One region of the Janthinobacterium sp. SUN176 genome, then DNA from elsewhere that is predicted to be linked to it. Evidence: predicted binding sites of a transcription regulator. Region 1 holds the regulator's gene; the other holds the start of a gene.

Evidence for each region. The regulator sigma-54, encoded in region 1, starts transcription at its own class of promoters, with help from an activator protein. The targets are predictions, from matches to a motif close to TGGCANGNAANCTGCTTT.
Region 2: a site for sigma-54 is predicted at 3,853-3,870, ahead of O3299_RS11585 (EDSAP-1 family PEP-CTERM protein). Genes of this name have one in related genera too.

Annotation. Positions count from the first base shown of each region.
Region 1 covers NZ_JAPWIA010000004.1:94,401-100,393, forward strand. Annotated here, with positions in the region: gene O3299_RS23270 (SIS domain-containing protein) at 1-89, shown strand, start outside; gene O3299_RS23275 (HAD family hydrolase) at 89-622, shown strand; gene lptC (LPS export ABC transporter periplasmic protein LptC) at 665-1,276, shown strand; gene lptA (lipopolysaccharide transport periplasmic protein LptA) at 1,302-1,883, shown strand; gene lptB (LPS export ABC transporter ATP-binding protein) at 1,883-2,638, shown strand; gene O3299_RS23295 (RNA polymerase factor sigma-54) at 2,643-4,121, shown strand; gene hpf (ribosome hibernation-promoting factor, HPF/YfiA family) at 4,191-4,553, shown strand; gene O3299_RS23305 (enoyl-CoA hydratase/isomerase family protein) at 4,682-5,767, shown strand; gene rapZ (RNase adapter RapZ) at 5,768-5,993, opposite strand, start outside.
Region 2 covers NZ_JAPWIA010000001.1:2,566,824-2,572,816, reverse strand. Annotated here, with positions in the region: gene O3299_RS11600 (ThiF family adenylyltransferase) at 1-563, shown strand, start outside; gene O3299_RS11595 (nitroreductase family protein) at 564-1,664, shown strand; gene O3299_RS11590 (EDSAP-1 family PEP-CTERM protein) at 1,702-2,694, opposite strand; gene O3299_RS11585 (EDSAP-1 family PEP-CTERM protein) at 2,802-3,779, opposite strand; gene O3299_RS11580 (glycosyltransferase) at 3,969-5,201, opposite strand; gene O3299_RS11575 (hypothetical protein) at 5,337-5,510, shown strand; gene O3299_RS11570 (hypothetical protein) at 5,757-5,882, shown strand.

The DNA of each region.
Region 1 (5,993 bases):
GCATCAACCAGATGCTGGTCGTCGATGCCGACGGCAAGCTGGTGGGCGCGCTGCATATCCATGATCTGACGCAAGCGAAGGTGATCTGATGGACAGCGTGGCGGACAACCTGGCGCGGGCGGCCAAGGTCAAACTGATGATCTTTGACGTCGATGGCGTGCTCACCGACGGCAGTCTGCATTTCGGCCCGGACGGCGAGATGATGAAAACGTTTAATGTGTATGATGGCCTGGGCATCAAGCTGCTGCAGGAATCGGGCGTGCAGACGGCCATCATCAGCGCGCGCCGCTCGGCCATCACGGCGCGCCGCGCGCAAGACCTGGGCATTACCCATGTGCACCAGGGCGGTCACGACAAGCTGACGCCGTTTCGTGAATTGCTGGCGCTGACGGGCTTGACGGAAGAGCAATGCGGCTATATCGGCGACGACGTCATCGACGCGCCCATCCTGAAGCGCGTGGGCTTTGCCGTCAGCGTGCCGGGCGGGCGTCCGGAGGCGCAGGGCCTGGCCCACCATGTGACGCAGGCCGGCGGCGGCCGCGGCGCGGTGCGCGAGATCTGCGAATTCCTGCTGCGCGCCCAGGACAACTATGCGCGCGTCATGGCGCCGTTCCTGGAGTGAGGCGCGCCGCCTCGCCAGTGACCTTTGAAAGAGTGAAGCCCTATGCGTAAGCCAGGAGGCGCCCATCGCTGGCGCATGATTTTTACCGTGCTGGGCGCGGTTGTCGTCGCGCTGGGCAGCTTTTGGCTGCTCGAGGTGATGAACAAGAATGGCCAGGACATCACGGCCAGCAAGCATCTGGATGAACCCGACTATTTCATCACCAATTTCAGCATGGTGCGCATGGACTTGACGGGCAAGCCCAGCTATATCGTGTCGGGCACCAAGCTCACGCATTATCCGCTGGACGATTCGTCCGATATCGACCAGCCCTTCGTGCGCAAGCTCACGCCAGGCATGCCGCCGATGAACATGAATGCGGAATTGGCGCATATCGACCAGGACAATACCCGGCTGCAACTGCACCGCAAGGTCGTGATCGACCGCGTGGCCAGTCCGAAGGCGCAGAACCTGACGGTCAAGACGGAAGCGCTGACGGTGTTCCCGGACGAGGAAAGAATGGAAACGGACGTGCCTGTCGATATCCTGACGGGCGCCTCGCGCATCAATGGCGTCGGCATGAAGGCGAATAACGCCACCGGCGTGGTGGAAGTGCAGAATGCGCTGCGCATGGTCCTCCCGCCGAAACCGCGCCCGGCCGCGGCGGCAAAATGACAGAATGAAACAAGGAAACCATACTATGAAGAACATCTTGCTGTTGACCGTATTTTCGCTGGCCATCATGGGCGCGGCGCATGCCGAGAAGGCCGATTCCGAGAAGGAAGCCGTCATCACGGCACGCAGCGGCCACGTCGATGACGTCAAGCAGGTGCGCACCCTGACGGGCGACGTCGTGCTGGTCAAGGGTACCCTGACCATGAAGGCGGGCCGGGCCCTGATCACGGAAGACCCGCAAGGCTACCAGTTCATCACCTTCTGGGCCGATCCCGGCAAGCTTGCGACCTTCCGCCAGAAGCGTGATGGCGCGGGCGACCTGTGGGTCGAAGGCGAAGCGGAGCGCGTGGAATACGACAACAAGACGGAAGTGGTGAAACTGTTTTCCAGAGCCAAGCTGACGCGCCTGGAAGGCGCGAAAGTCACCGATGTGGCCAATGGCGCTTTCATCTCGTATGACAGCCGCAAGGAAGAATTTGCGATGGAAAATTCCAACAGCGGCACCAGCACCGCCGATGGCGGCAGCGTGCGCATGGTGATCCAGCCGAAGACCAAGGCGCCGGCAGCGGAGAAAGCGCCGGCCACGCCCGCGCCAGGAAAGAAATAATGGAAAATACACGTTGCGGCAGCACCCTGATCGTTCGCGGGCTGCAAAAAACCTATGGCAAGCGGCAAGTCGTGCATGATGTTTCGCTGCAAGTCGAATGCGGCGAAGTGGTGGGCTTGCTGGGCCCGAACGGCGCCGGCAAGACCACCTCGTTCTACATGATCGTCGGCCTGGTGCCGTCCGATGGTGGCAGCATCGATATCAGCGGCGTGGATATCTCCAGCCTGCCGATCCACCGCCGTGCGCAGATGGGCCTGTCCTACCTGCCGCAGGAAGCGTCCGTTTTCCGCAAGCTGACGGTGGAAGACAATATCCGCGCCGTGCTGGAAATCCAGACCGTCGAAGGCCGTCCGCTGACGAAGGCCGAGATCGAGGAGCGGCTGGATAAATTGCTGGCCGACTTGCAGATTGAAAAGCTGCGCGAGAACCAGGCGCTGTCCCTGTCCGGTGGCGAACGCCGCCGCGTGGAAATCGCCCGCGCGCTGGCCACCGATCCCCGTTTCGTGCTGCTCGACGAGCCGTTCGCCGGCGTCGATCCGATCGCCGTGATCGAGATCCAGCGCATCGTGCGTTTCTTGAAGGAGCGCAATATCGGCGTGCTGATTACCGATCATAATGTGCGTGAGACGCTGGGTATTTGCGACCGCGCCTACATCATCAACCAGGGCTCGGTGCTGGCGTCGGGACGCCCCGACGACATCATTGCGAACGAGTCGGTACGCCGGGTCTATCTGGGCGAACACTTCCGCATGTAAGCCAATGAAACAATCATTGCAGCTGCGCACTTCGCAGCACCTGGCACTGACGCCGCAGTTGCAGCAATCGATACGCCTGTTGCAATTGTCTACCCTGGAATTGCACCAGGAACTCGAGCAATTGCTGACGGACAATCCCTTGCTCGAACGCCTCGATGATCCGCTCGACCGCTCGCTGCGCCTGCTGTCCGACGGGGCCTTGAGCTCCACGGCCGCACCGGCCGAAGCGCCGCCCCAGCCGCCAGGCCAGGAGGCGCCCGCAGCGCCGGCCGAAGCGGAAGCGTTTGACGGCGAGGGGGGCGACAGCCCGGCCGCCGCGGATGGCGGCGACAGCGACTGGAGTGAGGCGAGCCGGGGCAAGGCGCCCGACGACGAAGATTCGCGTCCGCAATTGGAGGCCCATCACTGCACTCTGCGCGAACACCTGATGGAGCAGATGCGCGTGACGGTGCTCGAATTGCGCGACCGCGCGCTGGTCGAGCTGATCATCGACGCGCTCGACGACAATGGCTACCTGGAAGAGTCGCTCGACGACATCCTGGCGCGCCTGCCGGAAGAGCTGGAAATCGACGCCGACGAGATGCGCACGGCCTTGTCGCTGCTGCAAAGTTTCGATCCGCCGGGCGTGGGCGCGCGCAACGCGTCCGAATGCCTGGCCCTGCAAATCAAGCGCTTGCCACACATCGCCATGGTGACGCGGCGCATGGCCCTCGTCATCGTGGAAAAGCACCTGGCCTGGTTTGCCCAGCGCGATTTCAACAAGCTGAAAAAAGCCCTCGATTGCGACGATGAAGACTTGCGCGAAGCGCAGACGGTGATTCGCCAGTGCAATCCGCATCCGGGCGCCGTGTTCGCCTCGGACGTGTCCGATTACGTGGTGCCCGACGTCGTCGTCAAGCGCGCGCGCAATGGCTGGCAAGTGACCTTGAACAACGACGTCATGCCGCGCCTGCGCGTCAACGCCATGTACGCCAACTTGCTCAAGCAGGGCAAGGGGGAGGGCGCCATGGGCGCACAGTTGCAGGAAGCCAAGTGGCTGATCAAGAATATGCGCCAGCGCTTCGACACGATCCTGCGCGTGGCGCAGGCGATAGTAGAAAGACAAAAGAACTTTTTCTCGCATGGGGCCGTTGCCATGCGCCCCCTTGTGCTCCGTGAAATAGCTGATACACTGGGTTTACACGAGAGTACTATCTCGCGGGTAACAACTCAAAAGTACATGCTGACCCCGCACGGCATGTTCGAGTTGAAATATTTCTTTGGTAGCCACGTCGCCACCGAAGCGGGGGGCGAAGCGTCATCGACGGCGATACGGGCATTGATCGTGCAACTGACAGGAGCAGAAGACCCTAAAAATCCTTTATCCGACAGTAAGATTGCGGACATGCTGGGGGAACAAGGCATGGTGATTGCGCGACGTACTGTTGCCAAATACCGGGAAGCATTAAAAATTCCGCCAGTGAGCCTGCGTAAGTGTTTGTAAGTTTTTTTCGGTTCCTCTGCGGGCCGGATAGGATGGACCGCACGAACCCGATCATCTTTAGGAGTGTGTATGAATCTCACCATCAGCGGACATCATCTCGAAGTGACACCAGCCATCCGTGAATACGTACAAACGAAGCTGGAGCGCGTGAAACGTCATTTCGATCAAGTCATCGATATCGCCGTGATTCTGACCGTGGATAACCTCAAAGAGAAAGAAAAACGTCAAAAGGCTGAAGTCAACCTGCGTTTGAGCGGCAAGACTGTCTATGTGGAAAGCTTGGCGCACGACCTGTACGCCGCGATCGATACGCTGATCGACAAGCTCGATAGGCAAGTGATGAAATACAAAACCAAAGTGCAAGGGCACGGTAAAGAGGCGATCAAGCATCTGCCAGACAACTCCGAGGAAGAAGCCGTCGTCGCCGTCTAAGGCCACCCGCTTCCAGCAGTTGTGATCAACTAAGGGCGCACATTGCGCCCTTTTTTGCGCCCAGCGGAACGCAATGTTCCCCGCGCAGGCATTAGAATATTCGCACTTTCACTTCTTTCCTGCCTGCCATGAGCGACTTCGTCCAGACTTCCATCCGCAACCGCACCGGGCACATCGTGCTCGACCGTCCGAAAGCCTTGAATTCCCTGTCGCTGGAGATGGTGCGCGCCCTGAGCGCGGCCCTGCTGGCCTGGCGCGACGATCCGCAGGTGGACGCCGTCGTGATCCGCTCCAGCAGCGACAAAGCCCTGTGCGCCGGCGGCGACATCCGTTTCTTTTACGATGCGGGTCTGGCCACGCCGCAAGGCGGCAGCGCCCTGCTGGAAGATTTCTTTACGGAAGAATATGCTTTAAATCATTTAATTCATTTCTACCCGAAACCGTATATCGCCGTGATGGATGGCGTGGTGATGGGCGGCGGCATGGGCGTGGCGCAAGCCGGGCCAGGCAACCGCTTGCGCATCGTGACGGGCCGCACGCGCATGGCCATGCCGGAAGTCAATATCGGCCTGTTCCCGGACGTGGGCGGCAGTTATTTCCTGTCCCGCCTGGCCGGCCAGCTGGGCCTGTACCTGGGCTTGACGGGCTTGACGATCAACGCGGCCGACGCCCTGTACACGGGCCTGGCCGATGTCTACCTGCCCGAAGCGCAGATGGGGGCGCTGCTGGACCTGTTTGAATCGACGCCGGGCGAGGCCTTGCCTGTGGCCATCAAGGCGCTGGCGGCGCCATTCCAGGCCGAGGCGGGGGTATCCCCCCTGGCCACGGCGCGCGCGGCGCTGGACCGCCATTTCAGCGCCGGCTCCGTTGCGGCCATCATGGCCTCGCTGGCGCAGGACGACAGTGCGTTCGCCGCCAAGGCGCTGGCGGCCATGCGCTTGCGTTCGCCCTTGATGATGTCGGTGACCCTGGAATTGCTGCAGCGGGGCGCCCACCTGGGCGTGGCCGATTGCCTGCGCCTGGAGCGCACGGTGGTACGCCATAATTTCGAACATGGCGAAGTGCTCGAGGGCGTGCGCGCGCTGGTGGTCGACAAGGACAATGCCCCTCGCTGGAACCCCGCCAGCCTGGACGAAGTCGACGCGGCCATGGTGGCGCGCTTCTTTGCCCCCGTCTGGCCGGCCGCTGCGCATCCGCTGCGCCACCTCGATTAACTAGCTGCGCTCGCGGTGGCGCAGTACCACGCGCTCGTTGGGGCCGAAATATTGCGCCAGCCGCTCCGCCATGTACACGGAGCGGTGCTGGCCGCCCGTGCAACCGAGGGCCACCGTCAGGTAGCTGCGGTTGTCGGACTTGAATGATGGCAACCATTTCTCGATGAAGGCGCGGATGTCGGCCAGCAGTTCCAGCGCGCTGGGCTGCGCGTCGAGGAAGGCGATC
Region 2 (5,993 bases), on a different contig from region 1:
TTCCAGACGGCATACACGACAGCAACCTGGCCGAGTTCTTCGCCGGTGTCGACCTGTATGTGGACGGCCTGGATTTCTTCGCCTTTCCCGCGCGCCAGGCCACCTTCGCCACTTGCGCCCGCCTGGGCATTCCCGCCATCACGGCCGCGCCGCTGGGCATGGGCACGGCCGTGCTCAGCTTCCTGCCGGGCGGCATGACGTTCGAAGAATATTTTGGCTGGGGCGACTTGCCCGAGGAAGAAAAAGCCCTGCGTTTTCTCGTCGGGCTGGCGCCGGCCGGCTTGCATGCTCGCTACCTGGTCGACCCGTCGGCCATCAACCTGAAGGAGCGGCGCGGGCCGTCGACCATCATGGGCTGCCAGCTGTGCGCGGGCGCGGCCGCCACGGAAGCCTTGAAGATCCTGTTGAAGCGGGGCAAGGTGATGGCGGCGCCGCACGGCATGCATTTCGACGCCTACCGCAACAAGCTCGTGCATACCTGGCGTCCTGGCGGCCACCGTCATCCGTTGCAGCGCCTGACGATGGCCATCATCCAGCGGCGCCGCGCTGCACAGGGGGCATAAATGGCGCAAGCACCGCAGATCGATCCCGTGCTGGAAAACATTCTCGAGCAGGCGCGCTGGGCGCCCAGCGGCGACAACACGCAGCCGTGGCGCTTTGAAGTCGTGGCGCCGCGCCATGTCGTCGTGCACGGTTTCGATACGCGCAGCCATTGCGTGTACGACCTCGACGGCCATCCCAGTCAGCTGTCGCTGGGCGCCTTGCTCGAAAGCATGGCTCTGGCGGCCAGCAGCCACGGCTTGCGCATGGAAGCGCGCCGGCGCCTGTCCATGCCCGACACCCTGCCTACCTTCGATGTGCGCCTGGTTGACAGCCCCGGCATGCCGCCCGATCCGCTGGCGGCCTTCTTGCCGCAGCGCAGCGTGCAGCGGCGCCGGCTCAGCACGCGCAGCTTGCGCGCCAGCGAAAAGGCGGCGCTGGCGGCCAGCTTACCGTCCGGCTACGGCGTGCAGTGGTTCGAAGGCAGGCGCGCGCGCCTCGCCTGCGCGCGGCTGATGTTCGACAATGCGAAGCTGCGCCTGACCATGCCGGAAGCGCACAAGGTGCACCGCGACGTGATCGAGTGGGGTGCGCGCTACAGCACCGACCGCATCCCGGAGCAGGCGCTGGGCGTCGACGCGATGACGGCGCGCCTGATGCGCTGGGTCATGCACAGCTGGCGCCGCGTGGAGTTCTTCAATACCTGGCTGGCGGGCACCGTCGCGCCGCGCCTGCAGATGGACTTGCTGCCGGGCCTGTATTGCGCCGCCCATTTCGTGCTGCTGGCTGACGCGTCGCCGCGCCACATCGACGATTACGTGGCGGCCGGGCGCGCCATGCAACGCTTCTGGCTGACGGCCACGCAACTGGGCCTGCAATTGCAGCCGGAACTGACGCCGCTGATCTTCGCCCGCTATGTGCGCGAACGGCGCGCCTTTTCGCGCACCGATGGCCTGCAGGAGCTGGCGCAGGCACTGGCCGTGCGCTGCCAGGCCGTGCTGGGGGCGGCCGCGTTGGATCGGGCCGTGTTTCTCGGGCGCATAGGCGCCGGCCCTGCGGCCAGTGCGCGCTCGCTGCGCCGTCCGCTGCAAGACTTGCTGGTGGCGCCAACGGCGGGCCAGTGAGGCGCGCGTGACGCCGTGCGCGCGCCTGGCGGTCTCGTCAGCGCCGCCGCCGGGGCGTCAGGCCGGCCAGCGCCAGCAGGCCAGCCGCCAGCAACGGCAAGGTGCCCGGCAGCGCCATTGGCGTGACGCCTGGCACGTAGGCCAGTTCGGAACTGTTCAGCATATTCAACACCAGCGTGTAGCTGCCGGCCGCCAGTCTGTCCGTGACGGCGCCGTACTGCCCGCCGCACGTCGTGCCGACGCCCGTGCCCGTGGGCGCGCCGCAGCCGCTGGGATCGTAGGTGAACACGCTGCCGCTGGTGAGCGGCGTTTGCGCGTAGCCCGTGTTGAGGCTGGCCGCATCGGCCAGTTCGGTGCCGCCCAGGATGCCGGAGCCGAGCTTGCCGTCGGGCGCCCAGCTGAAGACGATCTGGCCATGTTCATCGATGATGCTGAACGTCATCGCCATATTCGTCGTGGCCGCCGAGCCCGTGCCGGCCAGCGCGTCCAGGTACAGCTGCATGAAGGGCAGGGCCTGGAAGTCGAAGGCCAGGGTCGCGCCCGGTTGGCCGACGACGAAATTGACGGTCATCGCGGTGCTGGAACCGTTGCGCCCCGAGGCGTCCGCGCTGCCGCCGCCCGTCAGGAAGGTTTCTGCCGCGTTCACGGTATGCGTGCTGGTCGAGCCCGGTGGGAAGGGGGGGATTTGCGAGGTGACGATTTGCGCCTCGCCGCGCGCATACGAGGCGTTGCCCATGCCTTGCGGGGTAAAGTCGTTTTCCCCCTTGGTGACGGCGCCGCGTTTCGCCTGCGGCGCGTCGATTTCGTTGCTGCCGCCATTGATGACGCTGCTGCCATTGAGCGTGGCGGTCGTGCGCGACAGGTCGATGTTGCTGAGCAGGGTGACGGAGCCGGAGGGATTGCTGATGACCAGGCCAAAGACGCTGGTGTACGAATAGCCGTAGGCGGCGGCGCCGGCAGGGCCGCTGCTGGCCAGCAATAGCAAGCTCAGCAGGAGCATGGGCAATCGGGTACAAGAAAATGTAGTCATGAAAATCCTCATCTCCTGGTCGGCCGCGTTGTAAGGAAAACCGACAGGCTTGCCACATGAAAAAGGCGAGGAAACTCCCTCGCCTGTGCATCCCCCTGTTGCCTGGTTCAGGCGCTGACTTTGCGGCGGCTGGCATAGCCCAGGCCGGCCAGACCCAGGCCCAGCAGCGCCAGGGTGCCCGGTTCCGGCGCCTGCTTGACCAGGTCCACGCTCTCCACCGCATTCAAGGTCAAGGTGTAGTTGCCGGCCGCGAGGGCATTGCTGACGGCGTTGAAGTTGCCGCCGCAAGTCGTGCCCACGCCGGTGCCGCCAGGCGTGCCGCAACCGGTGGGGTTATACGTAAACAGGTTGCCGCGCGTCAGGAAGTTGGTCGCCAGGCCGGTGTTCAGGTTGGCCGCATCGGCGTTTTCCGTGCCACCGAAGATGCCGGAGCCGACGACGCCATCGGGTGTCCAGTTGAAGACGGTCGCACCGGTCGAGTTGGTGATGGTAATGGTCATCACCAGGTTGGCCGTCGCGGTGGACAGTTGTCCCACTGTGCTTTGCAGGAAGACTTGCATGAATGGCGAGGAGAAGAAGTCAAAGCTCAGCGTTGCCGTGGGCGAACCGACGACGAAGTTGACGGAAAAGCCCGTGGTCGAGCCGTTGCGGCCGGACGCGTCGGCCGTGCCGGCAGGGCCGGCCAGGTGGGCCTCGGCCACGTTCACCGCCTGCGTGGAGGTGGAGCCGGGCGGGAACGAGGGAAACTGCGTGCTGACGATCTGCGCATCGCCGCGCGAGTAGTTGCCCGAGGCGCCCTGTTGCGTGAAATTGTTTTCCCCTTTGGTCACGGCGCCGATGGCGGCGCGGGGCGAGTCGAGCAGGCCGGGACCGCCATTGATGACGCTGACGCCATTCAAGGTGGCCGTGGCGCGCGAGATCGTGGTGCTGTTCAGGGCGGTGATCGAGCCCGTGGCGGCGACGATCTGCAAGCCGAAGATGTTGTTGTAGGCGTAGCCATAGGCGCCCGCCTGTGCGCTACCGGCGGCGCACAACATGGCCAGTGCGGCCGCGGCCGGAAGCAGTTTCAGTTTTGAGAGTTTCATTGTATTCACCTCGTGGTTGAGTGAGTCTGGAAGTGTTGCCTGAGTCCTGTCTGCAGGTGCTCATGGCCAGACTTAAGCGACTTCCATGCCAACGCATGAGGTTCTTTTGAAATCAAGGACTTGGCGTGCTTTTGTTGACGTGCTGCAGGTGTTGCCGGACTCTCTGTAAGAAAAGCCGACGCCAGCCCGTCAAGGCTGGCCGCCTTGCGGCGAAAGCCCCAGCAGGGCGTGCAGATGGGGCAGCAAGCGTTGCCCTGGCACATAGTCGCGCATGGCCGTGGCCAGCTGACGCGCCGCCAGCCTGGCCCGGCCATCGTCGAGCATGCGCGTGGCGGCATGGCGCAGGGCGGTTTCCTGGAAGCGGTCGGCGCGCAGCAGCAGGCCGGCGCCGGTCCCCGCGATGCCGTGCATGTTGAGGAATTGGTCGAGGTTGCCGGCGATGCCGATGACGGGCACGCCGGCCGTCAGCGCCTGCTGGCTGGTGGGGCTGCCGCCGTTGCAGATCACCAGGCTGGCGCGCCGGGCCGCCGCGTCGCCCGGCAAGAAGGGCGCGACGTGGGCATTCGGCGGCACGGCATCGACGCGGCCGGTGCCGGCCGTGGCCGCCAATACGGTGACGGGCAGGGGCGCCAGCGCGTGCAGCACGCGCGGCAGCAATTGCCCCTGGCCGGAACTGCCCAGGGTGACGTAGATGATGGGCCGTCCACTGCTCAGTTCCGGGCGCTGCCACCAGTCCGGCAAGTCGAGCGGCGGCGCCCAGATGATGGGGCCCAGGTAGTCGTGCGTGGACGGCATGGCGTGCGGCGGGAACAGTTGCGGAATATCCGCGTACAGGGTGCGGTCCGCATCCGTATAGATGCGCCGCAGGTCGCTGCCCAGCGAGGGCAGGCCATGGCGGCGGCGCACGCGGTTCAGCGGCACGGCATGCGAGGCGAAGGCCAGCGGGCGGATCAGGCGGAACAGGGGGGCTGCCAGCCAGATGGGCAGCAGGCGGGTCAGGGGCAGGCTGGGCACCGTGTAGTGCTGGCGCACGTACGGACTCCAGTAGGCATTGCTGACGGTGAGGTAGGGAATGCGCTGCAGGCGCGCGCTGACGGACAGCGACAGGCGGAAGTCGCCGATCACGAGATCGGGCTGGACGGTATTGAGCAGGCGCAAGTCGTCTTCCACATATGCGTGCAGGGTGCTTTCCGTGTAGACGGGCTTGCCGTGCGCCAAGGCCTGCAGGAATTGCAGCGATGAAATACTGTCGATGCGCCAGCGGCGAAAGGGCGCCTGCTTGAAGCAAAAGTCATAGCCATCGGCGCAGGCAAAATGCACCTCATATTTGTCCTCGTCGAGTCCCTGGGCCAGGCTCAGGGGGCGGCCGACGTGGGCCAGGGTCACTGCCTCGGCCATAAAGAGGATTTTCTTGCGCGCCATGGGGATTGCTTGCATTCGCAGGTGAGAGACCTGTTAGGTTGGAGTGGCGCCGCGCCGTTTAGTTCCCGCAGCGGCTTGCCACTGGCGGGCGCCAGGATTTGGCCGCATCGGCTAGAGTGGGGCAAAGGAGGTCACATGCAAACCCAATTCCGTCCTGCCCTGTTGCGTGCGCACAGCACGCCCGAACCCGATATGCCGCCACCGCCGGAAGGCGATCCCGTCACGCCGCCGCCGGAAACGCCGCCCCACATCGAGCCCGTGCCCGTCGAGGAGCCGACGCCGCCGCCGCCGCCCGTGAAAATGCAGTGACGGGGCGCGGTGCACCGCCGGCATGGCGGTGACGGGGAGATGCGCGCCGCGTTTATTTCCGATCGGAAATGGACTGCGCGGTGGCCGCCAGCGCCACGCCATTTAAACAACAAAAACGCCAATAAATGTTGCCGAGTGGATACAAATCAAGCTCTAACTGTCGAGTGTCATGCGGCCGTCACGATTCTGTTCTTATAATGAGACATCATAAAAATTCTTGTACAGGAGACCATCGTGGGCAATTCCTTGCATAACAAAATTTACCTGGGCCGGCGCCCTGTGATCACCAGCAAAAACCTCGTGGCGCTGGCCCTGGCGGGCGCCGTGGCGGGTTGCGGCCTGGCATGGCTGCTGCTGCGCAGCTACAAATAACGGTCGTCGCGCCCGTGTTTCCGCCGCCTGGCCGCCTGGCGGGCGGCGGTAGATTCACGTTGCCTGTTGCCGATGCGCAGCGGGGCGCGTACCATGGGGGCCGAACACCTG